3 regions of the Amycolatopsis sp. FDAARGOS 1241 genome follow, and region 1 is predicted to be linked to each of the others. Evidence: riboswitches for the same ligand, from Rfam matches in the RefSeq annotation. Region 1 holds a riboswitch; each other region holds the start of a gene.
The links. Region 1 has a riboswitch for S-adenosylmethionine ahead of I6J71_RS02900 (methionine ABC transporter ATP-binding protein). Riboswitches for the same ligand answer to the same signal wherever they lie in the genome.

Region 1 (9,613 bases):
CAGGGTGGCGCGCGCCATAGCGCGGACAGCCCCTACTTCACTTCCGCTGGTTCGGTGGCCGTGCTCGACCGCGAGCTCGAGGACACCGCGTACGGGGAGCTCGAGTTCTCCGACGAGCTGTACGTGACCGAGCAGGACGTGCTCGTCGCACTCGGCCCCGACGCCGACGCGCTGATGGCCGAGATCGACGTCGACGTCGACGAACTGATCCGGCTGATCAACGCCGAGACCACCATGCTCCCGCCGCTGTCCCTCCCGGACGAGGTGGCCGAGGACCGCACCGCCGCTCCGGAGACCAAGAAGGTCGCCGTCGAGGAAGGCCTGCGCGAAGCCACCCGCACCTGGAAGCGCCGGTTCCTCAAGGGCGCCGTGCTCGCCGTCATGATCACCGTCGGCGGCGGCGGTGCCGCGGCGCTGGCGATGAACAAGAGCGTGACCGTCGACGTCGACGGCCAGGAGCGCACCGTCCACAGCTACGGCGACACTGTCGGCGAGGTCCTCGAGGACGCCGGCCTGTCCGTCGGCGCCCACGACTCGCTCTCGCCGTCCCCGCAGGCCGCGGTCGGCGACGGCGGCGTCATCAAGCTCGAGCGCGGCCGCCAGCTCAACCTGGTCGTCGACGGCGTGGCCCGCCCCTCGTGGGTGCGCGCGACCACCCTCGGCGAGGCCATGACCCAGCTGGGCATGGGCGACCTGATGTCGCAGGGCGCGTGGACGTCGATGCCGGGCAGCGGCGAGCTGCCGCTGCAGGGTTCGACCGTGCAGGTCAAGACCCTCAAGCACATCACGCTGTTCGACGGCACCAACGCGCCGCGCCAGATCACCACCAACGCGGTGACCACCAAGGAGTTCCTCTCCGACTTCAAGATGAGCCTCGGCCCGGACGACGCGGTCCAGGGTGGTCTCGACGTCTCGCTCAAGGACGGCGCCGAGGTCCACATCAGCCGCATGGGCGTCTCGATGGTCAACCAGCAGGAGACCATCGACCCGGACGTGCAGAAGGTCGACGACCCGACGCTGATGAAGGGCCAGACCACCGTTCAGGACCCGGGCACGCCGGGCCAGAAGATGGTCACCTACAAGGTCACCAAGAAGAACGGCGAAGAGGTCTCGCGCGAGCAGGTCTCGGTCAAGATCCTCGTCGAGGCCAAGGCGAAGATCATCAAGGTCGGCACGAAGACGCCGCCGGACCCCGCCATCGGCGACGGTTCCGCGTGGGACCGCATCGCGGCGTGCGAGTCGGGTGGCAACTGGGCCATCAACACCGGCAACGGCTACTACGGCGGCCTCCAGTTCGACAAGCGCACCTGGGACGCCTACGGCGGCGACCAGTACGCGTCCCTCCCGAGCCAGGCGACCCGCGCCCAGCAGATCTCGGTGGCCGAGAAGGTCCGCGACGCGCGTGGCGGCTACAGCGCCTGGCCGGTGTGCGGCCAGCGGGCCTGAGTTCCTCCCCTTCCGCGGCAGCTCGGTAGGCTTCTCCGGTGGTTGAACTGCTGGGGCCTGCCGAGATCCGCGCGCTGGCCGAAGAGCTCGACGTCCGGCCGACGAAGAAGCTCGGCCAGAACTTCGTGCACGACCCCAACACGGTTCGCCGCATCGTCGAGCTGGCCGGGGTGGGGCCCGGGGACGTCGTCCTCGAGGTCGGTCCCGGTCTGGGTTCGCTGACGCTGGGCTTGCTGGACGCCGGCGCGTCGGTCGTCGCGGTCGAGATCGACCCCGTCCTGGCGAATCGCCTGCCGTGCACCGCCGCCGAACGCGCTCCTGAGGCCGCCGACCGCCTGACCGTCGTCGGCGCCGACGCGCTGCGGATCAGCTCGGCCGATTTGCCAGCTTCACCGGTCTCGCTCGTGGCGAACCTGCCGTACAACGTCGCGGTGCCCGTCGTGCTCCACTTGCTCGCCGAGCTGCCGTCGCTCGCGCGGGGGCTGGTGATGGTGCAGACCGAGGTCGCCGACCGCATGGCCGCGGGCCCCGGCAGCCGCATCTACGGCGTGCCGAGCGTCAAACTCGCCTGGTACGGCCCGGCGCGCAAGGTTGGCGCCGTGCCGCGGTCCGTGTTCTGGCCGGTGCCGAACGTCGACTCGTCACTGGTGGCCTTCGAACGCGGCCCGGCCGTTTCGGACATCGACCGCCAGCGCCTCTTCGACGTCGTCGACGCGGCGTTCTCGCAGCGCCGCAAAACGCTCCGGGCGGCGCTCGCCGGCTGGGCGGGATCCGCCGACCGCGCCGGGAAACTCCTCGCGGCCGCGGGGATCGACCCGAAGACGCGGGGTGAGCAGCTGGCCGTCCAGGACTTCGCGAGGATCGCCGCTCAAGCCTGAAACAGGCGGTCGAGGTGGTAGTCCAGCGTGACGAGGACCTCGTCCGGCGTGAACCGGCCGTGGAGCACGTCGAGGCCGAGGCCGGTGAGGCCGGCGACCAGCAGGTTCGCCTCCAGCCGGGGCTGCGTGCCCGGCGGGAGCACGGCGCGGCGCAGCAGGCTGGTGACGAGGTCTTCGATCGGCGTCTCGTCGTGGACGAAGGCCTGCGCGAGCTGTGGGTCGCTGTGGGTGCGGCTGAAATAGGCGCGGTGGACGCGCAGGGAGAGTTCGCGTTCGGCGTCCAGCGGCAGCAGCTCGGTGAGCAGGGTCCGCACCACTCCGCGCACGCTCTGGTCCAGCTGCGCCGCGATGCGGGCCTGCGCCCGGCGCTCGCCGCGTTCGTGGAGGTAGCGCAGGGCGAGCACGAGCAGGTTGTGCTTCGTCTCGAAGTAGTACTGCACGAGCCGCAGGGACACCCCCGCCTCGGCCGCGACCTCGCGCATGCTGACCGCCTCCAGCCCCAGGTCCGCGGCGATGCGCCAAACCGCCGACGCGATCTCGCGCCGGCGCTGCTCGTGGTCGGTCCGGCGCGGCATGGTGGTACAAGTGTATCCGATACGGTTGTATCACAGAGTCGTGTGACGGACGCCTGCCGGCGCCCCGCCAGCAGGACGGTTGTCCGGTTGGGAAGACGAGGTGTCTCGTGATGGCGAACTACTTCGCCGGGCCGTCAGCCGACGCAGCGTCGTCCGGCAGTGGGAGATAGTCGGCCAAAAGCCCTCTGGGCCAAGAAAATCGTGCGTCCACAGTGGAGATGGGCGTCGGTGTTCTCGCTCGGAAGCAATTCGGGGACGGAGCGATCCCCGCCCACGATGTGGCGGCGCGTGTCCCGGTATCCGGGCACCACCACTCGTGTGATCTGCACCAACGCGCTTGCGTTCACCCAATGGGATCGGCTTTACTCAGAACGTCCATCCCGAGCGACTGAGAGACCTGGCTCGACGAAGTCGCAGCAACCACCCTCCGGCAGGGCAGGTGCTACAGCCAGGACCGATGGAGGCTGTTACCGATGAAGAGGGTTGCCCGCCCGCTCCTGTTGACCCGGCGGCGTGTCGTTGACGAAGGTCGCCGCACGGTATGTGCGTGTCGACGCTCCATGGCGAACATCTGATCTTCTTCCGCCTTTTCGCACACCGTCCGAAAAGGACGGTTATTCGGTGACGTCCGGCGCGCCCGGGAACGGTGCTGCGCCCACTGCCAGGAGCATCTTCGTGATCACTGTCGAAAACGTGTCCAAATCCTTCGCCACCAATGGAAATCCGGTTCCCGCGCTGCGTGACGTGAGCGTCGACGTGCAGGCCGGTTCCCTCTTCGGCGTGGTCGGCCCGGCCGGCTCCGGCAAGTCGACCCTCGCCCGCTGCATCGCGCTGCAGGAGCGCCCCGACCGCGGCGTCGTTCGGCTCGACGGCCTCAACACCGCCGCTCTCGACGGCCGCCGGCTGCGTGAGGTCCGCCGCCAGCTGGGTGTCGTCGGCACCAAGCCGGAGCTGCTCGCCGAGCGCACCGTCGCCGGCAACATCGCGACGCCGCTGGAGCAGCTCGGCGTCGACGGCCCGCAACGCAAGAGCCGTGTCGGCTCCCTGCTCGACCTCGTCGGCCTCACGGCGCGCGCCGCGCAGAAGCCGGGCGACCTGACGGCCGGCCAGCTCCGGCGCGTCGCCGTCGCCAAGGCGCTCGCCGCCGGCCCGGCCGTGCTGCTCGCCGACGACCCGACCTCGGGCATCGCTCCGGAGGAGGCCGGTGCCGTGCTCGCCGTGCTCGACCGGGCGCGCGCGGAGCTGGGTACCACGGTGCTCGTCACCACTCCCGACGCCAGTGTCGTGCGCCGCGTCTGCGACGACGTCGCGGTGCTCGACCACGGGGCCGTCCTCGAGCGCGGGCACGTGCTGGACCTGATCGCCGAGCCCGGCAGCTGGATCGCCGACGCCGTGCTGCCGGCGATCGAGACGTCCCGAGCGCAGGCCGCGAAGTACGACCGCTCCGCCGACGTGATCCTCATCGGCTTCGCGTCCGTCGGCGCCCTGCTGCCCGAGGCGGCCGGCCGCTTCGACGTGGAGGTCGCCACGATCGGGGGCGGGATCACCCGCATCGGCGACACGCCGATCGCGCGGTTCCGCATCGGCCTGCGCGGCGAGCGCTCCGACGCCGCCCTGGGGTGGATCGCCGACCGCGGCGCGCACGTGGCCCAGCCGGTGCGCGCGGCCGTCGCCGCCTGACGCAAGTACGGGAAGGGCCCCTCGGACACGTGCCGAGGGGCCCATCCGCGTCGCCCCGGACCCGCGTCCGGTACTTCGGGGTCCCGTGTCCGATTCTTCGGGACAGCTGTCCTGAAAACGCCTGTTTTCTCCTGGTGGGGAGCCCGCTGCCCAGGCCACGTAGGCTGGACAGGTGCTCGCCGTCGTACCACCACCAGTCACCGTCCGGGTCCCGGCCAAGGTCAACCTGCACCTGGCCATCGGTGACCTGCGCGAGGACGGTTACCACGACTTGGTCACCGTCTTCCAGGCGCTTTCGCTCACGGACGAGGTGACCGTCGCCGCCACAGAAGAACCGGGGCTCGAGGTGTACGGCGAGGGGGAGGGCTCGGTGCCCGCCGACGCCACCAACCTCGCTTGGCGCGCGGCCCAAGAGCTCTCGTCCTACGCCGGCCGCCAGGAGGGCACCGACCCGAAGGTGCGGATCGTGCTGCGCAAGGGCATCCCGGTCGCCGGCGGCATGGCGGGCGGCAGCGCCGACGCGGCCGCGACGCTCGTGGGGCTGGCCTCGCTGTGGAAGCTCGACGTGACGCGCGACGAGCTCGCCGCCATCGCCGGCAAGCTCGGCAGCGACGTCCCCTTCGCCCTCTACGGCGGCACCGCGCTCGGCACCGGCCGCGGCGAGCAGCTCGTGCCCGTGCTGTCGCGGCACACGTTCCACTGGGTGCTCGCGTTCGACACCGAAGGCCTGTCGACGCCGAAGGTGTTCGGTGAGCTCGACCGGCTGCGCGTCGACGGCAACCCGCCGCGCATCGGCTCCCACACCCCCGTGGTCGAGGCCCTCGCGTCGGGTGATCCGCGCCAGCTCGCGCTGCTGCTGGGCAACGACCTGCAGGCGGCTGCCGTTTCGCTGCGGCCGGGCCTGCGCCGCACGTTGCGTGCCGGCGTGAATGCCGGCGCGCTCGCCGGCTGCGTGTCCGGCTCGGGGCCGACGTGCGCTTTCCTCTGCGCCGACGCGCAGACGGCGGTCGAGGTGGCCGCGGAGCTGTCAGGTGCCGGCGTGTGCCGCACGGTGCGCGTCGCCCACGGCCCGGTGCCCGGCGCGCGCGTCGTGGGCGGCGACGACGCCCCGCGCAACGCGCCCCCGCGCGTGCACGCGTGAGTATCGAGTCCACTGTGGAAAGGATCGGCTGAAGCGGATGGCCAACCTGGTCAACCTGGAGTCGGTGAGCAAGTCGTACGGCGTGAAACCGTTGCTGGACGGTGTTTCGCTCGGTGTCGCGGCCGGCCAGCGCATCGGCGTCGTCGGCCTCAACGGCGGCGGCAAGACCACGCTCCTGGAAGTGCTGTCCGGCTTGACTGAGCCGGATTCCGGCCGGGTGAGCCACGTGCGCGACCTGCGCATGGCGGTCGTCACGCAGCGGACGGAGCTGCCGCCGGGCAGCACGGTCGGCGACGTCGTGCTGGCCCGCTACGGCGCCGAGCACGAGTGGGCCGCCGACGCGCGCGTTCGGTCCATTGTGGATGGTCTCGGGATCACCGCCATCGGTTTGGAGACGCCGACCACGAACCTGTCCGGTGGCGAACGGCGGCGCGTCGCGCTGGCCGCGGCGCTCACCGGAGAGCTCGATCTCGTGGTGCTCGACGAGCCGACCAACCACCTCGACATCGAGGGGGTGCGCTGGCTCGCCGACCACCTGCTCGCGCGCCGCATCGCCGTGGTGGTCGTGACCCACGACCGGTGGTTCCTCGACACCGTCGCGAGCCTCACGTGGGAGGTCGCGAACGGCCGCGTCGAACAGTACGAAGGTGGTTACGCCGACTGGATCTTCGCGCGCGCTGAGCGCGCGCGGCTGGCCGCGACGGCCGAGGAGAAGCGGCAGAACCTGGCGCGCAAGGAGCTGGCCTGGCTGCGCCGGGGGCCGCAGGCACGGTCGTCGAAGCCGCGCTACCGGGTCGAAGCGGCCGAGGCGCTGATCGCCGACGTGCCGCCGCCGCGCGACACCGTGGAGCTGATGGCGTTCGCCAAGCGCCGTCTCGGCAAGACGGTGGTGGAGCTGGAGGACGTGTCGCTGCACGTCGGTTCGCGGTCCCTGCTCGACCACGTCACCTGGCGCATCGGTCCGGGTGACCGGATCGGTCTCGTCGGCGTCAACGGCTCCGGCAAGACCTCGCTGCTCAAGCTGCTGGGCGGCGACGTCGAACCCGAGACGGGCCGGCGCATCGAGGGCAAGACCGTCGCGCTCGCGCACCTGCGCCAGGAGCTCGACGACCTGCCCGCGGACCTGCGGGTGCTGCAGGCGATCGAGCAAGTGGCCGGGCGCGTGGTGTTCGGCAAGCAGGAGATGACGGCGTCACAGCTCGGCGAGAAGCTCGGCTTCCCGGCCGAACGCCAGTGGACCCCGGTCGGCGACCTCTCCGGCGGCGAGCGGCGCCGCCTGCAGCTGTGCCGCCTGCTCATGGCCGAGCCCAACGTGCTGCTGCTCGACGAGCCCACCAACGACCTGGACATCGACACCCTGCAACAGCTCGAAGACCTCCTCGACGGCTGGCCCGGCACGATGGTCGTGGTCTCCCACGACCGTTACCTCGTGGAACGCGTCTGCGACGCCACGTACGCCCTCTTCGGCGACGGCCGCGTCACCCACCTCCCCGGCGGCATCGACGAATACCTGAGCCGCCGGCAGACGCTGCGCTCCGTGGCCCCGCGCCGCGACGCCGCCGTCGCTCCGGAGAAGGCCGAGGCCAAACGTGGCGCCGCGGAGATCCGCGCGGCGCAGAAGGAGCTCGGCCGCCTCGAGCGCAAGCTCGACCAGCTGCACTCTCGCGAAGAGAAACTGCACGCCGCCCTGTTGGAAGCCGCGACGGACCCCGACCGGCTCATCGCCTTGAACACCGAGCTGAAAGCCCTGCACACGGAGAAGGACGACGTGGAGGCCCGGTGGCTGGAGACGTCCGAACTGCTCGACTGACCAGGCCCGGGCAACCCGTTCACGCCACCGCAGGCGAGCGTTGACAACCAGACAGTAATCTGACGCCCATGAGTCGGTTCGTGGACACGCTCGTCGGGACGGCGACGGGGCGGGGTCAGCAGCGCGGCATGGTCACGGGCGAGCCCAAGGAGCCGGTGCGCCGGACGTGGGCGGAGGTCCACGGCCAAGCCAGGAAGATCGCGGGTGGATTGGTCGCGGGCGGGCTGAAGCCCGGCAGCGCGGTGGCCGTGCTGGCCGCGGCGCCGGTGCTCATCGCGCCGACCGTGCAGGCCGTGTGGCTCGCGGGCGGCAGCGTGACGATGCTGCACCAGCCGACGGCGCGCACGGACCTTGGCGAGTGGGCCGAGGACACCGTCAAGGTGCTCGAGATGATCGACGCCGGGCTGGTGCTGCTGGGCGAACCGTTCGACCAGCTCGCGCCGGTGCTCGAGGAAAAAGGCATCAACCACCGGCTGATCACGGAGCTGGCCGGGTCGGAGCCGCTCGCGGACGTCGTGGCGACCGGTGAGGACGACACCGCGCTGCTGCAGCTCACCAGTGGTTCGACGGCCGAGCCGAAGGCCGTGCGGATCACCTACGGCAACCTGTACACCAACGTCAAGGCGATGGTCGAGCGCGCGGAGTTCGACTTCGACGTCGACGTGATGGTCTCGTGGCTGCCGACGTTCCACGACATGGGCATGGTCGGTTTCCTGACGGTGCCGATGACCTTCGGTGTCGAGCTGGTCAAGATCACGCCGGTCGAGTTCCTCACCGGTCCGCTGATCTGGCCGGAGCTGATCTCCAAGTACGGCGGCACCACCACGGCCGCGCCGAACTTCGCGTACGCGATCGTCGGGCGGCGCATGGCGCGCGTCGAGGACGACAACGCCTACGACCTGTCGAAGCTGCGCATCGCCCTCAACGGCGCGGAGCCGATCGACGAGACGGCGGTGCAGACGTTCGTCGACGCCGGCGCCCGCTTCAAGATGCCGCCGGAGTGCGTGTTCCCGGCCTACGGCATGGCGGAGGCGACGCTCGCCGTGTCGTTCGCGCCGCTGTTCACGGGCCTGACGCTGGACGTGGTGGAGGCAGACGCGCTGGAGGCCGACGACCGCGCCGTCCCGGTGCCCGAGGGCGACCCGCGGCGCGGCACGGACGAGGTGCGCTCGTTCGCGCTGCTGGGCCGTCCGCTCGACGGGCTGGAGGCGAGCATCGTCGATTCTTCGGGCACCGTGCTCGGCGACCGGCAGGTCGGCGAGATCCGGCTGCGCGGCCCGGCCGTGACGCCGGGGTACCTGACCGTCGACGGCCCGCTCGACACCCAGGACGCCGACGGCTGGATGCTGACCGGCGACCTCGGTTACCTCGTCGACGGCCAGATCGTGATCTGCGGGCGCCGCAAGGACGTCATCATCATGGGCGGCCGCAACCTGTACCCGACCGACATCGAGCGTGCGGCGACTTCGGTCGAGGGCGTGCGGGCCGGTAACGCCGTCGCAGTGCGCCTCGACGCGGGCAGCCGCCGCGAGCGCTTCGCCGTGGTCGTGGAGTCCAAACTGGCCGGTGACGCCGACGCGGAACGCGCACTGGCCAAGCAGGTCGCCGCGCGCGTGCGTGACGCCGTGGACATGCGGCCGTTCGCTGTGGTCGTGCTGCCGGCCGGCAGTCTGCCGAAGACGCCGTCGGGCAAGGTCAAACGAGCTGCGACGGCGGTGCAGTACGCGGACAAGATCGCGCGCCACGGCGAAGACTGAGCAGCGTCGGCCGCTGCCGGTGCCGCGGCAAACGCAGAACCGGCCCGCTCAGGAAGGTGAGTGGGCCGGTTCTGCGTTCGGGGTTCGGGAGTCCGGAGGGCGGGGTTGGTCGGAAGAAGGGAAGCGCCGCGGGGGAACGGCGCGAAGGGACCGCTAGTGCCCCGTCGGGGCTAGTGGAGGCGTTCGGCAGCCTCCCCTGACTCCGGCGACGGCCGCGACGCCGACTCCGGATCAAAAGTCGAACCGGAAGCCGAAGGCCGCGGCGCCCGGGCGGACGTAGCCTCCCCGGCAGCACGAGCGCCCGGCACCGAAGGCACCCGGCGGCC
Region 2 (9,613 bases), 2.2 Mb from region 1:
TCTTCATACCCTCCACCGGCTCGGCCACGACCTGCACCGGCGCCGCCGGGTCGGGCAGCGTCACTTCGAGCAGGCCACCGGCGGCCAGGCGGTCGGACTTGCCCGCGGGCCTGCCGTCGAGCAGCACGTCGCCGGACTCGGCCAGCTCCGCCACCACGGTGCGCGAAAGGCCCAGCAGCTTGGCCAGCCCGGCGTCCACGCGCATGCCGTCGAGCCCGTCCGGGACGGGCAGCATCCGGGCGCTCACGCAGCTTCCCCGGCCTTCTTCTTGCTCCGGGTCGTGGTGCCGTCGTAGTCCCTGCCCAGCAGCGAGAGCAGGACGATGAGCGCACCGCCGACGCAGATCGCGGAGTCGGCGATGTTGAAGATCGCGAAGCCCTCGCCGTTGGGCGCGAAGGCGGAGATGAAGTCGATGACGTGGCCGCGCAGCGGGCCGGGCGCGCGGAAGATGCGGTCGGTGAGGTTGCCGAGCGCGCCGGCGAGCACGAGGCCCAGGCCGATCGCCCAGCCGACGGACCGCAGCCGGCGGGAAAGCCACACGATGGCGACCACCACGGCCGCCGCGATCAGCGCGAGCACCCATGTCATGCCGGTGGCCATGGAGAACGCGGCGCCGGCGTTGCGGATCACCTGCAGGTAGATGAGGCCGCCGAGGATGCGCACCGGCTCCTTGCCCTCGAGATTGGCCGCCACGAGGTTCTTCGACACGAGGTCGATCACCCAGATCACGACCGCGACCGCGAACACCAGCCCGACCCGGCGCTTCGGCAGCAGCGGCGCCGACTCGCCCGCCTGCTCGAGCGGGGTTTCGGCCGGGGTCGCGTCACCGGCCGCCGCCGGTTCGGGTGCTTCGGCGGGCTGGGTGGCGGCCTCGGACAGGCCGGGTTCGGACGAGGAGGGCTCGGTGCTCACGGCTCCATTGTCCACGTCCCGGCGACCGGCACTCTCCCCGACGCCCGTTCACGCACTCCACGAGTGCCGGGGCGTGCCGACCAGTGCGGACTCAGGCGCAGAAGGGCGGCAGCTCGCGCGGGTCGCCGACCGGCGCCCACCGGCCGTCGACCTTGGCGTACTCCCAGCGCGGGCCGCGCGCGACGAGCTGGCGCAGCGCCAGCACGAGCCGGTCGACGTGCTCCTCGGTGCTGCCGAGGCCGAGGCTCACGCGCACCGCCTGCTGCCCTTCGCGCCCGGTCGTGCCGATGAGGCGCTTGGTGGCGACGTGGGCGCAGAACGCGCCGTCGCGCACGCCGATGCCGTACTCGGCCGAGAGCACCGCGGCGAGCCAGCCGGGTTCGAAGCCATCGACGACGAAGCTCACCGTGCCCACGCGGTCCACCGGGGCGTCGAACAGGCGCAGCTCGGCACAGCCGGGGATGCCGGCCAGGCCCTTGAGCAGCCGCTCCAGCAGCGCCGCCTCGTGCTCACCCACCGCGGCCCAGTTCGCCGCCAGCTGCTCGCACGCGACGCCGAGCGCGTACACCCCGACGGTGTTGGGCGAGCCGGCCTCGTGCCGCTCCGCGCCGGTGTTCCACACGACGGCGTCTTCGGTCACGAGCTTCGTCGCACCGCCGCCGGCCAGGTACGGCTCCGCCGCGCGCAGCCAGTCGCCGCGGCCGATCAGCGCGCCGGCTCCGAAGGGTGCGTACAACTTGTGGCCCGAGAGCGCCACGTAGTCCACGTCGAGCTCCCGCAGGGAAACACGGCGGTGCGGGGCGAGCTGCGCGGCGTCCAGCGCCACCCGGGCACCGTGCTTCCGGGCCACGGCGGCGATCTCGGCCACCGGCAGCAGCTCACCGGTCACGTTGGACGCTCCGGCCACGACCACGAGCCGCGGGCCCTCCGGGCACGCCGCGAGCGCTTCGTCCACAACGGACACCGCGGCGAGGCGCGTGCGCGGCAGGCTCACGCGGTGCACGTTCGGACCGCGCCACGGCAACAGCGCGGCGTGGTGCTCGGTGTCGAAGACGACGACGGAAGTCTTGCGCGGCAACGACCGCGCCAGCAGGTTGAAGGAATCCGTGGTGTTGCGGGTGAACACCACTGTGTCGGTGCCGCGGGCGTCGACGAACCGGCTCAGGATGTCGCGCGTGCGCTCGTAAAGCCGCGTCGAGACCTGCGAAGCGAACCCCGCGCCGCGGTGCACGCTGGCGTACCACGGCAGGAACTCGTCGACGGCCGTGCGCACCGCGTCGAGACACGGCGCGCTCGCCGCGTGGTCGAGGTTGGCGTACCCGATCTCGTCCCCGGTCACCAGCGGCACCCGCAGCGCGGCACCGGCGACCGCGGGGATCCCTTGCGCACCAACGGTTTCGGTGGATTCAGCGGTGCGATCGAGGGCGAGAGTCATGACGGTGCCTCCTCGGCGTTCCGGGGACCCCCGGCGAGGGGCCCGCGCTTGCCCGTCGCGCTGCGCGACCGGCCTGGTCCTCACCCGGGGCACCCCACCGCGGTAGGAGGGTTGCCGGCCAGCTAGCCGGGGCTTGACGCTGGCACTCATGACCTGACTCAGAAGGTAACCGAACGAAGCGGCGGGACGCCAGAGGTGTCCGGTGAGCTGAGACGGCGCTCACACGGAGACGATCACCGCCGCACCGCGCGGAAGGCCTCCGTCTGCTCGCGGATCGCGCGCTCCGTCGGGAGCCGTTCGATCGAGGAAGCGCCGAAGAAGCCGACCACCCCGTCGGTGTGGTCGAGCACGTACTGGGCGTCCGCGGGTTCGGCGATCGGGCCGCCGTGGCACAGCACGAGCACGTCGGGATTCACCCGCTTGGCGGCGTCGTGCATCTCCTGCACGCGGGCGGCGGCCTCGTCGAGCGACACGGCGGTGCGCGCGCCGATCGTGCCGCTCGTGGTCAGCCCGAGGTGCGGCACGAGCACGTCCGCGCCCGCGCGGGTCATGTCCTCGGCCTGCCCCGGGTCGAACACGTAGGGCGCGGTCAGCAAGTCGCGTTCGCGGGCGAGCGCGACGAGGTCGACTTCCAGGCCGTACCCCATGCCGGTCTCCTCGAGGTTCTGCCGGAAGACGCCGTCGATCAGGCCCACCGTAGGGAAGTTCTGCACCCCGGCGAACCCCAGGCGCTTCAGCTCGTGGAGGAACGGGCCCATGAGCCGGAACGGATCGGTGCCGTTGACACCGGCCAGCACCGGCGTGTCCCGCACGACGGGGAGCACCTCGCGCGCCATGTCGACCACGATGCCGTTGGCGTCGCCGTAGGCCAGCAGCCCCGCGAGTGAACCGCGCCCGGCCATGCGGTAGCGCCCGGAGTTGTAGATGATCAGCAGATCGATGCCGCCGGCCTCGGCCGCCTTGGCGGACAGGCCGGTGCCCGCGCCGCCACCGATCACCGGTCGTCCTCCGGCCACCGCGGCGGTGAGCCGGGCCAGCGCCTCCGCGCGGTCCACGTCAGGACTTCCTCTCGCCGATGAGCCGGTGCAGCTCGCGCGCTGCGGCCGCCCCGAACCCGGGGTCGTTGATGGCCTCTTCGCGCCGCTGCACGGAAACCGCGGACCCGGCGAGCTCTTCGGTCAGGCCGGTGAACAGCGCGGCGTCGGCGGCCGGGTCGTGGAACGGCCCGCCGGGAACGTCCACTGCGGACACTCCGCCGAGAGGCAGGAGCACCGACACCGGTCCGCGAGCGGCCCGGAGTTTGCGCCCGAGCAGCGTGCCCAGCTGCGCGGTCTCCTCGGGCGTCGTGCGCATGAGCGTGACAGTCGGGTTGTGCACCAACAGGTTCCGCTCAGCGAACCGCTCCGGGACGGTGTCGGCCGGCCCGAAGTTGACCATGTCGAGCGCCCCCACGCTGACCACTTGCGGAACGCCCGCGCGCCCTGCGGCCTCGAGTCGGTGCGGGCCGGCGGACAGCACGCCGCCGACGAGCTCGTCGGCCAGCTCCGTGGTGGTCAGGTCGAGCACACCGGCGACGAGGCCGTCGGTCACGAGCTTCTCCATCGCCCGCCCGCCGGAGCCGGTCGCGTGGAACACGAGCACCTCATAACCCAGCCCCGCCAGCTCGGCGCGGGCTTCGTCGGCCGCGGGGGTGGTGACGCCGAACATCGTCACCGCGACCACCGGCCGCTCCGGCACCGGAACGCCTTCGTCGCGGCGGCGCGCCATGGCGGCGATCGCGGCCACCGCGTTGCCGAACACTGTCGTCGACACGGCGTTGAGACCCGCGATGTCGACCACGGAGTACATCAGCGTCACGTCGGTTTCACCCACGTACGGGCGCACGTCGCCGGACGCCATCGTCGACACGAGCAGCTTCGGCACGCCCACCGGCAGCTCCCGCATCACCGCCGCGGCGATCGACGAGCCACCGGAGCCGCCGACCGCGAGCACGCCGTCGACCCGCCCCTCGTCGAACAGCCGCCGCACGACCACCGCCGCGCCACGCGCCATCGTCTCCACGGCCCGGCCCCGGTCGCCGCGCAGCGACTCCAGTTTCGCCCCGGCGGCGCGCGCGACCTCCTCGGCAGGCACGTCCGCACCCTCGGAACCCGAGGACCCGGCGTCGACCAGCAGCGTGTGCACGCCGTCGACCTCGAGCCGGGTGCGGAGCCAGTCGTATTCGGCGCGTTTCGTGTCGAGGGTGCCGACGAGGCAGACCGTGGCCATGCCGGCCATGGTGGCCCAGCCGGGCCCGCAACCGATGGGCCGCTTCCGCCGAAGTGGTCCAAACTGGCAGGTGGAGGTGGTCCACGTGCACCGGGTCGCGGCGGCGGAACTGGCCCGGCTGCTCGGCGCGTGGCGCGGCTGCGGCCCGACGCTGCCGGCCGCGCTCGCCACCACGCTGGCCGAGCTGGTCGACTCCGCCGTGCTGCCGGAAGCCGCAGTGCTGCCCGCGCAACGGCCGCTCGCCCGTGCGCTCGGCGTGGCGCGCGGCACCGTGACCACGGCGTACGAGCAGCTCGCCGCGGGCGGTCGGCTCACGGCCGAGCCCGGCTCGGGCTCGCGCGTCCGGCGCCGGCAGCCCGGTGGCCCGGGCGTGGCGGGCGGGCGGCTGGTGTCGTTCACCGGCGCCGAACCCGCCCCGGCGGACCTGTCCAGCGGGGCCCTCCCCGGGACCGGTCTGACGGCCGGCGCACTCGCCGCGCTCGGCCCCGCCGACCTCGAGCCCTACCTCGGCACCGACGGCTACTTCCCCGCCGGCATCCCGCGGCTGCGCGCCATGATCGCGCGGCTGCTCACCGACGACGGCGTGCCCACCACCCCGGAGCAGGTCCTCGTGACCGCCGGCGCCCAGCAGGCCGTCTGGCTCGTAGCGCACACACTGGTCACGCCCGGCGACCTCGTCGTGGTCGAAGAGCCGAGCTACCGGGGTGCGCTCGAGGCGTTCGCGGGCGCCGGCACGCGCCTGCGGGGCATCCGCTGGACGGCGGACGGGATCGACCACGGCCACCTGCGGGCGGCACTGCGCCGCTCCCCCGCGCTGCTCTACTGCCAGCCGTCGGTGCACAACCCGACCGGCGAGCGGATGCCCGCCGCCGCCAGGGCCGAGCTCGCGAAGCTGGTGACCGCCGCCGGGCTGCGCACGGTCGAGGACCGCAGCAGCGCCGACCTGGTGTTCAGCGGCCCGGTTCCGGCGCCGGGGCTGGCCGCGCACGTGCCACCGGAGCTGCTGGTGAGCATCGGCACCGCGTCGAAGCTGTTCTGGGGCGGGCTGCGCATCGGCTGGCTTCGCGCGGACGCGCCGACGATCACGCGGCTCACCGAGGCGCGCAAGGCGATCGACCTCGGCTGCTCGGTCGTCGACCAGCTCGTCGCGGCGGGGCTGCTGCGCAAGATCACGCAAGCCCGGGCAGCACGCCGCACACTGCTCACGGATCGACTGGGGTCCACTGTGGACGTACTCGGCCGGCTGTTCCCGCGCTGGCGCTGGACGCGGCCGGCCGGGGGCACCGGGCTGTGGGCCGACACCGGCGAGGACGCCGTGCGACTGGCGCAGCGCGCCCTCGCCGCGGGCGTGAAACTGGCGCCCGGGCCCGCGTTCTCCGCCTACGACGGCTTCCGGACCCACCTGCGGCTACCGCTGTGGCACCCGCCGGAGAAGCTCGAACCTGTCCTCGCCGCCCTGCGGTGACCCGGTTGCGTCACCGCCCCAGCTCACCGCGCCAGCGCGCGAGGCGCCCGGCCCGGTCGACGGCGCGGATCCGCCGCTCGGTCGCTTCGCGCACCCCGGCCGTGGTCACCACGAGCAGCTGGTCGTCCTCCTGCAGGCGGCTGGTCTTCTGCGGCGTGAACCCGAGGCCGCCGCGGACCACGAGGCTCACCGTCGCGCCGGCGGGCAAGCGGAGCTCGGACACGTAGACGCCGTGCAGCTTCGAACCCTTCTGGATGCGCACCTGCAGCAGCTCGGCGCCGAGCTCGTCCAGTGGCGCGGCGTCGACCTCGATCTCGTGCGCTTCGGAGGGCTTCGCAAGACCCAGCAGCCGCGCGAACGGCCCGAGCGTGGCACCTTGCAGCAGCGTCAGCACGATGACCAGCACGAACACGGCGTCGACCAGCCGCTCCGCCCCCGGCACGCCTTGCGACAGCGGGATCAGCGCCAGCACGATCGGCACCGCCCCGCGCAGCCCGGCCCACGACAGGAACGTCTGCTCCCGCCACGGCAGCCGGAACGGCAGCAGTGAGAGGACCACGGACAGCGGGCGGGCGAGCAGCAGCACCACCGCGCCCGCGACGAGCCCGGGGACGAGCGCCTCGAGGATCCGGCCGGGCGACGCGTAGAGCCCGAGCAGCACGAAGAGCCCGATCTGCGCGAGCCAGCCGAGCCCCTCGGCGAACGAGAGCGTGTCGGAGCGGTGCGGCAGCCGCGAGTTGCCCAGCACCAGCCCGGCGACGTAGGTGGCCATCAGGCCGGACGCGTGCGCCAGCTGGCCGCAGGAGTACGCGAGGATGCACACGGCCACCGTCGCGAGCGGGTACAGCCCCGTGGCCGGCAACGCCGCCCGGCGCAGCGCCATCGCGCCCAGCCACCCGAACAGCAAACCCAGTGCGAGGCCCGCGGCGAGTTCGTAAACGACCAACAGCGGCAGGGTCCAGTCCAATGTGGCGACCGACGCGAGTGCGACCACCGCGATGTACGCGGGCGCGTCGTTGAGCCCGGACTCCAGCTCCAGTGCACCGGCGAGCTTCGGCCGCACCACGACCGTGCGCAACACCGAGAACACCGCCGCCGCGTCGGTCGACGCGAGCACGGCGCCCCACAGCAGTCCGATCCGCCAATCGAGGCCGAGCAGCCAATGCAGCGCCGTGCCGGTGACCACGATGCTCACGATCACGCCCACTGTGGACAGCAGGATTCCGGGGCCCAGCGCGGGTTTCACGGCGGCCCAGCGCGTGGTGAGCCCGCCTTCGGTGAGGATCATGACGAGCGCGGCGAGCCCGAGCGCCTGCGTCAGGCTCGAGTTGTCGAAGCGGATCCCGATGCCCGATTCGCCGAGCGCCACGCCGATGCCGAGGTACAGCAGCAGCGACGGGAGGCCGAGGCGGGTCGACACGCGCACGGCGAGCACCGACGCGAGCAGCACGACACCGCCCACGCCGAGCACCACCGGAAGCTGGTCCATGTCCGCCCCCTCCCGGTCGCCGTGGGCTTCCAGGATAGAGAGGCGGACTTCGTCACTCGTCCGTGTACCACCGGACAACCCGGACGAAGTGGTGTGTTAGGACACTCATCCGGCACCGAGCGTCGCGAGATCGACACCGAGCGCGGCGAACGGCTCGCCGGCCGCGGGCCGCAGGCGCACCGCGCGCTGGCGATCACGTGTGACCCAGCCCGCGTCGACGGCCCGCGCCAGGATCGCCGCGGGCACCGCGCCCGCGAGGTGATCGCGCCGCTCCGTCCAATCCAGACAGTCGCGCAACAGCGGCCGCCGGCTGCGCACGGGCACGTCGACACCGAGCCCTTCGAGCACCTCACGCCCCGCCGCCGTCAGCGTCAACCCGTCCGCGGTGTCCACGATGCCGTTCGCGATCAAGCCCTCGCGCAACGCGACGCCGACGGTCCCGGCCAGGTGGTCGTAGCAGCTGCGGGCGAAGCTCAGCCGCTGCGTCCGCAGCGATGCCTTCAGCCCCACCGGCTCGCGGTGCTCGGCGTGCTGCGCCAGGTGCTCGATCAGTTCGGCCACCCGCGGGTCGGCGATGCGGACGTAGGCGTGGCGGCCCTGCTTCACACGCGCGACGAACCCCGCTTCGTGCAGCTTCGTGACGTGCTCGCTCGCCGTGGACACGGCGATCCGCGCCGCCGCGGCCAGTTCGCCGATCGTCCACGCGCGCCCGTCGAGCAGCGCCAGGCACATCGTCGCCCGGCTCGGCTCGGCGAGCACCGCGGCCACCTCGGCCAGCGCGACGGTTTCCATACCCCCACCGTAGGAGCCCGATGCTTCGGCCGCCGCCGAAGCGCTACTTCACCTCGGACAGGAACTTGGCGCCCAGCGTGACGGCCGGACCGGAGTCGTTGCTGTCCTCCAGGAACACCGAGAACGCGACGTCACCGCGGTAGCCGACGAACCAGCCGTGGGCCTCGGCCCCGCTGCCGAACTGCGCCGTGCCGGTCTTGCCGTAGACGGTGCCGGATCGCGCGAGGCCGGTCGCGGTGCCGCCGGTGACGACCTCGCGCATCATCGTGCGCAGCGAAGCCAGCACGCTCGCGGACGGCGCGCGGTAACCGTCGTTCACCGTGGTCTCGGTGCCGTCGGAGCCCTGCCACAGCTTCGGGGTCACGGCCTTGCCGGCAGCCACCGTCGCGGCCATCAGCGCTTCGCCGAACGGGCTGACCTGCACGGTGCCCTGGCCGATGCCGTCCTCGACCTGCTCGTCACCGCCGCTCGCGGCGACGACCTTGCCCATCTCGGTGGTCAGGCCGGGGATGTCGAAGTCGGCATTGAGCCCGTACTGGCTCGCGGCTTTCTCCAGCGCATCGGGCGGCAGCTGCGAAGCGAGCTGGCCGAACGTCGTGTTGCACGACTTCGCGAACGCCCGGTGCACGGTCGTCGTGCCGAGGTCGAAGCCCTCGTTGGAAATGGTCCGCGTGCCGATCCGCGCCGTGAGCGGGCACGCCACCTGCGAGTCCTTAGTGACGACACCGGCTTCGAGCGCGGCCGTCGCCGTGGCGATCTTGAACGTCGAGCCCGGCGCGTACAGGCCGTTCAGCGCGGTGGGGCTCGTCCCCGCCGCGGCGTTCTGGGCGACTGCGAGCAGCCCGCCCGTGGACGGCTGGATGGCCACGATCACGGCCTTGCCCTTGTACGTGTCCACGGCGAACTGCGCCGCCCCTTGCACGGCGGTGCTCAGCGTCGACTTCACCGGCGGCTGCCCGGTGTCGACCTTGCCGAAGACCGTCTCGAGCACCTTGCCCGACGAGTCGACCCGTTGCACCGCGAAGGCGTCGGACGCCGACGAGGTGACCTCGGCGGTCAGCGCGGAGGCCAGCAGCGGGAACTTCGAGCCGGGCACCACGTTCACCCCGCCCGGACCGGTCATGACCAGCGCCTTGCCCTCGCGATCGACGACGGCGGGCTGGTCGGCCGCGGCGGTCGAGATCACGAGCCGCTGCCCGGCCTGCAATTTCGGGTACAGCACGGCGGGCGTCCAGTGCACACGCCAGTCGAC
Region 3 (9,613 bases), 1.7 Mb from region 1:
CGGGGCTCGTGCTGCTGGCTCCGCGGTGGGCGGATTCGCTGGTGCGCAGGGGAGTTCCGCCTGGGTACGCCGAGGGGATCGCGGTGCCGCTCGCGGCGTTCGTGGTCACGGCACCGGTGATCGCGGGCATGGCGGGCACGGTCAGCCTGGTCTCGGTGGTCACGAACGTCCTCGCGGCGCCGGTCGTCGCGCCGGTGACCGTGCTCGGCGTGCTGGCGACCGTCGTCGGGCCTTGGTGGCCCGGCGCGGGGCACGTGCTGGTGCACCTGGCCGATCCTGAGGCCCGCTGGCTGATCACCGTCGCACGGCACGGTGCCCGGGCGCCGGGCGCGGTGCTGACGTGGCCCGGCGGGTGGTGGGGCGGGCTGTGCGCGGCGGGACTGCTCGTGCTGGCCGTGGTCGCACTCAGGTTCCGGCGGGCGCGAATCCTCGTGGCGGTGGCGCTCGTGGTCGTGCTGCTGCTCGTGGTTCCCGCGCGGGTGCTCAAACCCGGCTGGCCGCCTGGGGGCTGGGCGATGGTCGAGTGCGACGTCGGGCAAGGCGACGCCGTCGTGCTGGCCACCGCAGAGCCCGGCCGCGCGGTGGTCGTCGACACCGGGCCGGAGCCGGGACCGGTGGATGAGTGCCTGCGGCGGCTCGGCGTCGACCGGGTGCCGTTGCTGGTGCTCAGTCACCTGCACGCCGACCACATCGGCGGGCTGTCGTCGGTGTTCGAGGGCCGGGCGGTGGGGGCGATCGCCGTCGGGCCCGGGCGGGCGCCGGCGTGGGCGTGGCAGCAGGTGTCGGAGGAGGCGCGGACGCGGCACGTGCCGTTGCTGGAGCTGAGCGAAGGGCAGCAGCTCGAGTGGCCGGGGCTGTCGCTGGATGTGCTCGGGCCGCGGTACGTCACCGCGCGCTCGGCCGCCGAGCAGGACGGCACGGCGATCAACAACAGTTCCGTGGTGCTGCGGGCGACCACGTCCGCGGGGAGGGTGCTGCTGACGGGAGACGTGGAGCTGGCCGCGCAGGCCGATCTGCTGGCCGAGGGGGTGGATCTGCACGCCGACGTGCTGAAAGTGCCCCACCACGGCTCGCGCTATTCGCTGCCGCAGTTCCTCGCGGCCGTGGGGGCGCGGGCGGCGATGATCAGCGTGGGCGCGGGCAACGGCTACGGGCACCCGGCGAAGTCCACAGTGGACGTGCTGGGAACGTTGGGCGTACTGGTCACGCGGACCGATGTGGACGGTGACACGGCCGTGCTGCCGAGTGACGGCGGGCCGGTCGTGGCCCGCCGGGGTGAGCCCCGTGGGCCGCCCCGGTAGCGGAGCGGCCCACGGGCCCGGTGGTCAGCGGCTCAGTAGCCCAGCGCCTTGCTGACGGCTTCGGCCGAGGGCGGCACCGTCGCCTTGGGGCCGATGCGGCCTTCGACGGCGTCGAGCGTCTTGAGGCCGTCGCCGGTGATGAGCAGGACCGTTTCGGCGTCGGGGTCGAGCTTGCCGGTCTCCACGAGCTTCTTCGCGGTCGCGACGGTGACGCCGCCGGCGGTCTCGGTGAAGATGCCCTCGGTGCGCGCGAGCAACCGGATGCCCTCCACGACCTCTTCGTCGCTCACGTCTTCGATCGCGCCACCGGTGCGGTTGACCACGTCGAGCACGTAGGGGCCGTCGGCGGGGTTGCCGATGGCGAGCGAGCGGGCGATCGTGTCGGGCTTCACAGGCTGGACCACGTCGTGGCCGGCGCGGAAAGCGGCCGAGACGGGGGAGCAGCCGGTGGCCTGCGCGCCGAACACCTTGTAGGGGCTGGCTTCCACGAGACCGAGCTGGCCGAGCTCGCGGAAACCCTTGTCCACCTTGGTCAGCTGCGAGCCCGAGGCGATCGGGACCACGATCTGCTCCGGCAGACGCCAGCCGAGCTGCTCGGCGACCTCGTAGCCGAGTGTCTTGGAACCTTCGGAGTAGTACGGGCGGACGTTCACGTTCACGAACGCCCACTTCGGGTGCTCCCCGGCCAGCTCGGTGGCGAGGCGGTTGACGTCGTCGTAGTTGCCGTCGACGGCGACCAGATCGCCGTCGTACACCGCGGTGGTGAGGATCTTGGCGCGCTCGAGCGACTTGGGGATCAGCACGACCGACCGCCAGCCGGCGCGGGCCGCGGCGGCGGCCGTCGCGTTGGCCAGGTTGCCGGTCGAGGGACAGGCGAGCACCTCGAAGCCGAACTCGCGGGCCGCGGCCAGCGCGACGGCGACCACGCGGTCCTTGAAGGAGTGCGTGGGGTTGCCGGTGTCGTCCTTGACCCACACGGTCTTCAGGCCGAGGGCCTTGGCGAGCCGGTCGGCCTTGACCAGGCGGGTGCCGCCGGGTTCGGTGTTGGGGATCTGTTCGACGGTCGAGGGGACGGGAAGAAGCTTCTTGTAGCGCCAGATGTTCTTGGGGCCGGCCTCGATGTCCTCGCGGCGCACGCGGCCGAAGTCGTACGCGACCTCGAGCGGCGAGAAGTCCTCGGCGGACACGAACTCCGGGGCGAGCGGCTGCCGGTGGCCCTCTTCCTTCGACACCAGTTCGACAGCAGGACCGAGATCCAGGGTCTTCTTGGTGGAGGACGTTCCGAGGGTTGCGGTCATCGCGAGGTTCCTTTCCTCATCTGTCCCGCCGAAGCGGGCCGGAATTGGCACCGTGGTCGTCAGCTATCCCGCAAGTTCGGGAAGACAGGCTGTACGCCGGTTGCCGGGGCTTCTTCGGGCCGTTCCCTCTGCCCCTCTGGATGAGCGGTCTTCTGTTGTCGGCGCGCCGCTGTGCTTTTGTGGACCGTGGCTTTTGTGGACCGTGCTTTCCGCGGACCGTGCGCTGCCTCGGGTACACCGTACGACATGGCGATCACCTGATGCCACGGTGGCGGCGCACATCACCGGAGCAGGCGCGTCGGCGAACGGGTGAGAAGATGGCGGGGTGACCACCGCACCCGCGCCGCTGCACCTCGTCCTCGGCGAGGAAGAACTGCTCATCGAGCGGGCTGTCCGCGCCACGCTGGACGCCGCGCGGGCGAGTGACCCGACGGCCGAGATGACCCGCAACCGGGTGTCCGAACTCACAGCTCCCCTGCTTGCCGAACTGGTGAGTCCGTCACTGTTCAGCGAGGGGCGGGTGATCGTGCTCGACTCGGCGCAGGACATTTCGCAGGAGCTGGCCGACGCGGTGCTGGCGTACCTCGCGTCACCCGCCGACGGGGTCGTGCTCGTGGTCGTGCACAGCGGTGGCGGCCGCAGCAAGGCGGCCAAGGCCTTGCCCGCGGCGCTGAAAAAGGCCGGTGCCGAGATCACCGAGTGCCCGAAGCTCACGAAGCCCGCCGAGCGCGAGTCGTTCGTGCGCAACGAGGTGCGCCGCGCCGGCGGCAAGATCGACCCGGGGGGCGTCATGGCGCTCCTCGACTCCGTCGGCTCGGACCTGCGCGAGCTGTCCTCGGCGGCGACGCAGCTCGTCGCGGACACCGGGGGTGTGGTCGATGAGCAGGCGGTGCGCCGCTACCACACCGGCCGTGCCGACGTGACCGGCTTCGCGGTCGCCGAGAAGGCCGTCGCGGGTGACCGCGCGGCGGCCCTGGAGTCGCTGCGCTGGGCCATGCAGCTGGGCGTCCCGCATGTCCTCGTCGCCGACGCCCTCGCCGACGCGGTGCGCACGATCGCCCGCGTCTCCGCCGCCGGCCGTGGCAACCCGAATCAGATGGCCGGTGAGCTGGGCATGCCGCCGTGGAAGATCCGCAAGGCCCAGGGCCAGGCCCGCGGCTGGGGCCAGGACGGCCTCACCGCGGCGATGCAGGTGGTGGCCCGCCTGAACGCCGAGGTCAAGGGCGTCGCGGCCGACGCGGACTACGCACTGGAACGCGCGGTCGTCGAGGTCGTCACCGCCAAGGGTGAACGCTGACGGCCGCTTGAGGCGCGTCCCGGCTCGCGAGCGGCCGGACGACCACCGCGAGGTGCGAGTGGGCACCTTCGGTCGCCACACGCGAGCTGCGGTGGCCGGGGCCGCTGGGCAGCGGCGGGGCTCGCCCGCGCGAGTCCAGGTGCTTGCGATCGGAACGACGCAAGACGAGGTAAGTGGTGTGCTGGCTTGCCGGTGTCTGGAAGGCCACTGCGAGGTCGTACGCCGCTGGGGCTTTCGGCCGCCACGTGCCAGCTGCGATGGCAGGGCCGCTGTGGCAGCCGCGGGGCCCGCCCGCGCGAGCCGAGGTGCTTGGACCGGAACGCCGCAAGAAGAGGCACGTCGTGCGCCGGCTGGCGGGTGCCTGGAAGACCACCGCGAGGTCGCACCCGGCTGGGAGTCGGGCCGCTGCGAGCCGCGATGGCAGCGGCCGCTGTGGCAGTTCCGGGACCCGCCCGCGCGAGCCGAGGGTGCTTGGACCCCAACGCCGCAAGAAGAGGCAAGTGGCGTGCCGTCACCGCGAGATCGTGCGCCGCTGGGGCCTCTGGCCGCCATCTGCGAGCCGCGATGACAAGAGCCGCTGTGGCAGCGGCGGGCCTCCCCCGCGCGAGCGGAGCGTGCTCGCGAACCGAACGCCGCAAGACAAGGGAAGTGGTGTGCCGGCTCGCGGGTGCCTCAAGAACACTGCGAGGTCGTACGCCGCTGGGGCTTTCGGCCCTCCGGTGCGAGGCGCGATGGCGGGGCCGCTGTGGCAGCGGTGGGGCCCGCCCGCGCGGGCGAGGGTGCTTGGACCGGAACGCCGCAAGAAGAGGCACGTAGTGCGCCGGCTGGCGGGTGCCTGGAAGACCACTGCGAGGCCGCACGCTGGGTGTAAGTCAGGCCGCTGCGAGCCGCGATGGCAGAGGCCGCTGTGGCGGCGCCAGGGCTCGTCCGCGCGAGCCGAGGACGCTTGCGAACCGAACGCCGCATGAGGGGACAAGTAGCCGGTGGTCGGTCGGCAGCGCGGACCGTCGGGACACGCGTACACGACGGTCCGGTGGGCGCGCCGGCACTGTTCCGGGCCCGATTCGAGCGGCCACCGGACCGCCCGGGAAGCGTAGCCGGTCACCGCGAACAGGGCGCCGCGCCCCTGCCCGATCGGCGTCGCACCAGGGCAGGCACGCCCGTTGACCGGCGCAGGAAAAAGGCCCGGCGACCAACAGGTCACCGGGCCCCTCGCGTCCTCGCCGGTCAGCTCAGAGCTGGTTCGCGCGCTTCGCGATCGCCGACTTCTTGTTGGCGGCCTGGTTGGCGTGGATGACACCCTTGGTGACGGCCTTGTCGAGCTTGCGGGCGGCGTCGCGCTGCAGTTCGAGGGCCTTGTCCTTGTCACCGGCCTCGGCGGCTTCGCGGAACTTGCGGATCGCGGTCTTCACCGAGGACCGGATCGCCAGGTTGCGCTGCCGCGCCTTCTCGTTCGTGGTGATGCGCTTGATCTGCGACTTGATGTTGGCCATGGTGGCGTCCTGCTTTCTTCTCGGTGAAGGGGCGTTGCCGCGTCTGCGTGGCGCCGGCCGGGGCCGGTTTCCTCCTGGGCGGAATGCCGCACGGCAACGGTCCGAAAGCCTAACAGGCCTGCTCCGGGGTCATTCGCGCGGCCCGGGAAGATCGCATCGGTTACGGTGGGGAGGTAGTGTCCAGGGTTCCGACGCCGGCCCGCGGCCCGCCACGAGCGCGGGCCCACCCACAACGAGGGCGGGCGGGCCTGGTCCGAGCGGCACCATCGGTGCGGCCGGACGCCCGCCGTTCATCTGACGGGACAAAAGCCTGGAGGACCCGGTACTTCCGCGTGCGCGGAAGACCCGAACGGGTCCGATGAACACCACCGCTTTGTCGTTCGTCCTCGTCGCCGCGGTCGTGCACGCGCTGTGGAACCTCGCCGCCAAACGCGTGACCTTCGGCGGGCCGCGGTTCGTGTGGCTGTACTACACCGTTTCGGCCGTCGTACTGGCGCCGGTCGTCGCCGTGACGCTGCTCGTCGAGCCGCAACGTCCGCAGTGGACCTGGCTGGTCGCCGCGGTGGTGACGGCGGTGCTGCACGTGGCGTACGGCACGGTCCTGCAACGCGGGTACGCCGTCGGTGACCTGTCGGTCGTCTACCCGCTCGCGCGCGGCACCGGGCCGCTGCTGTCGGTGCTCGCGGCGGTCCTCTTCCTGCACGAGCGCCCCGGAGTGCTGGGGCTGCTCGGCGCGTTCCTGGTTGTCACCGGCGTGCTCGTGATCAGCGCCGGCGGCAGCGGGGCCGGCGCGAAGAAGCGCCAGGCCGGCGTGTTCTACGGCGTGCTCACCGGCGCGACGATCGCCGCGTACACGCTGTGGGACGCGCACTCCGTGACGACGCTCGCGGTCCCGCCGCTCGTGTACTTCGGCGCCGGTGCGCTGTGCCAGAGCGTGCTGCTGGCCCCGGCGGCGGTGCGCGACCGCGCGGAGGTCGGCAAGCTGTGGCGCGAGCACCGCAAGGAGGTGCTGATCGTCGGCATCGCGTCGCCCGCGGCGTACCTGCTGGTGCTCTACGCGCTTCAGATGGCGCCGGTGAGCCTGGTCGCGCCGGCACGGGAGCTGTCGATCGTGCTGGGCGGGCTGGCCGCGTGGTTCGTGCTGGGCGAGCGCAACGCGGCGCGCCGGCTGGCGGGGTCGGTGCTCGTGCTCGCGGGGATCGTCGCGATTGCGATGGCCTGAGCCACTCGGGTAGGCAGGACGCATGGACGTACTGAGCAGCCGGGTGCTGATCCACCCGCGCGACCTGGAGGTCTCCACCGCGTTCTACCGGGACACCCTCGGGCTGGCGATCCAGCGCGAGTTCCCCGGGGGCACGGTCTTCTTCGCGGGTGGCGGGTCGATCGAGGTCGTCGGCAGCGACGACGACGCGCCGTCGACCGCCGTCGACCTCTGGCTGCAGGTCCGCGACCTGGCCGCGACGCTCGAAGAACTGGCCGCGCGGGGCGTCACGCCCGTGCGCGGAGCCAAGCGCGAGCCGTGGGGGCTCGACGAGGCGTGGCTCACGGACCCGGACGGCCTGCGCATCGTCCTGGTGGAGGTTCCACCGGAGCACCCGCTGCGACGCGACCCGCGCTGACACCGGGTCCGGGTCAGGGCTTCCGGGCCCGCAGCTGCGCGGCCAGCGGCGCGAATCCCGGCGGCTGCCACGTCCACGTCTGCAGATCGGTGAAGCCCGCTCCGGCGGCTTCGGCGGCCAGTTCGTGCCTCGTCACGGGCAGCCACCTCTCGTGCGCCGAGAGCAGCAGCCGCCCGCCCGGACGCAGCACGCGGAACAGCTCGGCGAAGCCCGCCGCCCGGTCGTCCCAGAGCTGGACGTTGTTGACGGTCAGCACCACGTCCACGCACTCGTCGGCCGACCCCGTGGCCGACACCGGCGCGTCGCGCAGTTCGACGCGGTCGCCGCAGCGCTCGCGGCACAGCGCGCGCATCTCGGCCGACGGCTCGACGCCGACGACCGAGCCGGCCAGCCGGCTCGCCGCGTCGAGGCCGACGCCCGGACCGGGGCCCACGACCAGCACGGTTTCGTCGGGTTCCAGCCGCGCGAGGTCCACGAGACGGTGTTCGGTGGCGGCGTTGCCGCGGGCCATCAGCCGGCCGCCCGCCCGCCCCAGCAGGCCGCGGGGGTGCCCGAACGCCCGGTCGAGCGCGGTGTCGAACGGGCCGCCGGGCGGGTGCGAAGTGCTCATACTCCGAGGTCACCACGAGCCCGCCGCGCACGCATCGGGGATGACCCCCACCCGCACCCGGAGGTCCATGGGACCATAGAGGTGGCCATCCCCGACCGTTCCCGAGGACCACACGAGTGACAGCGCCCAAGACGTTCGCCGACACCACCTTCACGCCGCCGGAGTTGATCCGCAACTTCTGCATCATCGCCCACATCGACCACGGCAAGTCGACGCTGGCGGACCGCATGCTGCAGCTGACCGGCGTCGTCGAGGAACGGGCGATGCGCGCTCAGTACCTCGACCGCATGGACATCGAGCGCGAGCGCGGCATCACCATCAAGGCGCAGAACGTGCGGCTGCCCTGGCAGGTCGACGGCCAGGACCACGTGCTCCACCTCATCGACACCCCCGGCCACGTCGACTTCACCTACGAGGTCTCGCGGGCCCTCGAGGCGTGCGAGGGTGCGATCCTGCTGGTCGACGCCGCGCAGGGCATCGAGGCGCAGACACTCGCGAACCTGTACCTGGCGCTCGAGAACGACCTGCACATCATCCCGGTGCTCAACAAGATCGACCTGCCCTCGGCCGACCCGGACAAGTACGCGGCCGAGATCGCGCACATCATCGGCTGTGAGCCGTCCGACGTGCTGCGCGTGTCGGCCAAGACCGGTATGGGTGTGGCGGAGCTGCTGGACGAGTGCGTGCGCCAGGTCCCGGCCCCGGTCGGCAACGCGGACGCCCCCGCCCGCGCGATGATCTTCGACTCGGTCTACGACACCTACCGCGGCGTGGTCACCTACATCCGTGTGGTGGACGGCAAGATCACCCCGCGCGAGAAAATCCGCATGATGTCCACCGGCGCCACGCACGAGCTGCTGGAGGTCGGCATCATCTCGCCCGAGCCGAAGCCCAGCAAGGGGCTCGGCGTCGGCGAGGTGGGCTACCTGATCACCGGTGTGAAGGACGTCCGCCAGTCGAAGGTCGGCGACACCGTCACGTCCGAACGCCACGGCGCCACCGAACCCCTGGCCGGCTACCGCGAGCCGAAGCCGATGGTGTTCTCCGGGCTCTACCCGGTTGACGGCTCGGACTACCCGGAGCTGCGCGAGGCGCTCGAGAAGCTGCAGCTCAACGACGCCGCGCTCGCGTATGAGCCCGAGACGTCGGTGGCACTCGGGTTCGGTTTCCGCTGTGGGTTCCTCGGCCTGCTGCACCTGGAGATCACACGCGACCGCCTCGAGCGTGAATTCGGTCTCGACCTGATCTCCACCGCGCCCAACGTGGTCTACCGCGTGGTGCTGGAGGACCGCAGCGAGGTCGTGGTCACCAACCCGTCCGACTGGCCGAGCGGGCTCAAGATCTCCGAGGTCCACGAGCCGGTGTCGAAGGTCAGCATCCTCGCGCCGTCGGAGTTCGTCGGCACGATCATTGAGCTGTGCCAGGCGAAGCGCGGCAGCCTGCTCGGCATGGACTACCTGTCCGAGGACCGCGTGGAACTGCGTTACAACATCCCGCTCGCGGAGATCATCTTCGACTTCTTCGACACGCTGAAGTCGCGCACGCGCGGCTATGCGAGCCTCGACTACGAGGAGGCGGGTGATCAGGTCGCCGACCTGGTGAAGGTCGACATCCTGCTGCAGGGCGAAACCGTCGACGCGTTCTCCGCGATCGTGCACAAGGACGCCGCCTACAGCTACGGCAACCGGATGGCCACGCGGCTGCGCGAGCTGATCCCGCGCCAGCAGTTCGAGGTGCCGATCCAGGCGGCCGTCGGCTCGCGGATCATCGCCCGCGAGACGATCCGCGCGATGCGCAAGGACGTGCTCGCCAAGTGCTACGGCGGTGACATCTCCCGCAAGCGCAAGCTGCTCGAGAAGCAGAAGGAAGGCAAGAAGCGCATGAAGACCGTGGGCCGGGTCGAAGTGCCGCAAGAGGCGTTCGTCGCGGCTCTGTCCACTGAGGACAACGGCAAGGCCAAGAAGTAGGCGAGCCCGCACGGCGGCGGGCTCGCCG

Region 2: linked by a shared signal. The riboswitch ahead of I6J71_RS13770 (aminotransferase class V-fold PLP-dependent enzyme) and the one ahead of I6J71_RS02900 (methionine ABC transporter ATP-binding protein) in region 1 are both predicted to bind S-adenosylmethionine.
Region 3: linked by a shared signal. The riboswitch ahead of thrC (threonine synthase) and the one ahead of I6J71_RS02900 (methionine ABC transporter ATP-binding protein) in region 1 are both predicted to bind S-adenosylmethionine.

What each region holds. Positions count from the first base shown of each region.
Region 1 covers NZ_CP069526.1:586,949-596,561, forward strand. Annotated here, with positions in the region: gene I6J71_RS02885 (resuscitation-promoting factor) at 61-1,446, shown strand; gene rsmA (16S rRNA (adenine(1518)-N(6)/adenine(1519)-N(6))-dimethyltransferase RsmA) at 1,485-2,324, shown strand; gene I6J71_RS02895 (TetR/AcrR family transcriptional regulator) at 2,315-2,899, opposite strand; SAM riboswitch class I at 3,272-3,363, shown strand; gene I6J71_RS02900 (methionine ABC transporter ATP-binding protein) at 3,575-4,579, shown strand; gene I6J71_RS02905 (4-(cytidine 5'-diphospho)-2-C-methyl-D-erythritol kinase) at 4,752-5,720, shown strand; gene I6J71_RS02910 (ABC-F family ATP-binding cassette domain-containing protein) at 5,758-7,530, shown strand; gene I6J71_RS02915 (fatty acyl-AMP ligase) at 7,599-9,287, shown strand; gene I6J71_RS02920 (DivIVA domain-containing protein) at 9,458-9,613, opposite strand, start outside.
Region 2 covers NZ_CP069526.1:2,770,145-2,779,757, reverse strand. Annotated here, with positions in the region: gene I6J71_RS13780 (RluA family pseudouridine synthase) at 1-247, opposite strand, end outside; gene lspA (signal peptidase II) at 244-912, opposite strand; gene I6J71_RS13770 (aminotransferase class V-fold PLP-dependent enzyme) at 1,004-2,347, opposite strand; SAM riboswitch class IV at 2,387-2,501, opposite strand; gene I6J71_RS13765 (phosphoenolpyruvate hydrolase family protein) at 2,581-3,402, opposite strand; gene I6J71_RS13760 (Tm-1-like ATP-binding domain-containing protein) at 3,404-4,615, opposite strand; gene I6J71_RS13755 (PLP-dependent aminotransferase family protein) at 4,590-6,080, shown strand; gene I6J71_RS13750 (potassium/proton antiporter) at 6,091-7,569, opposite strand; gene I6J71_RS13745 (helix-turn-helix transcriptional regulator) at 7,675-8,361, opposite strand; gene I6J71_RS13740 (penicillin-binding transpeptidase domain-containing protein) at 8,405-9,613, opposite strand, start outside.
Region 3 covers NZ_CP069526.1:2,242,144-2,251,756, forward strand. Annotated here, with positions in the region: gene I6J71_RS11080 (ComEC/Rec2 family competence protein) at 1-1,301, shown strand, start outside; gene thrC (threonine synthase) at 1,334-2,599, opposite strand; SAM riboswitch class I at 2,613-2,746, opposite strand; gene holA (DNA polymerase III subunit delta) at 2,925-3,896, shown strand; gene rpsT (30S ribosomal protein S20) at 5,129-5,389, opposite strand; gene I6J71_RS11100 (DMT family transporter) at 5,748-6,611, shown strand; gene I6J71_RS11105 (VOC family protein) at 6,634-7,008, shown strand; gene I6J71_RS11110 (class I SAM-dependent methyltransferase) at 7,022-7,618, opposite strand; gene lepA (translation elongation factor 4) at 7,735-9,585, shown strand.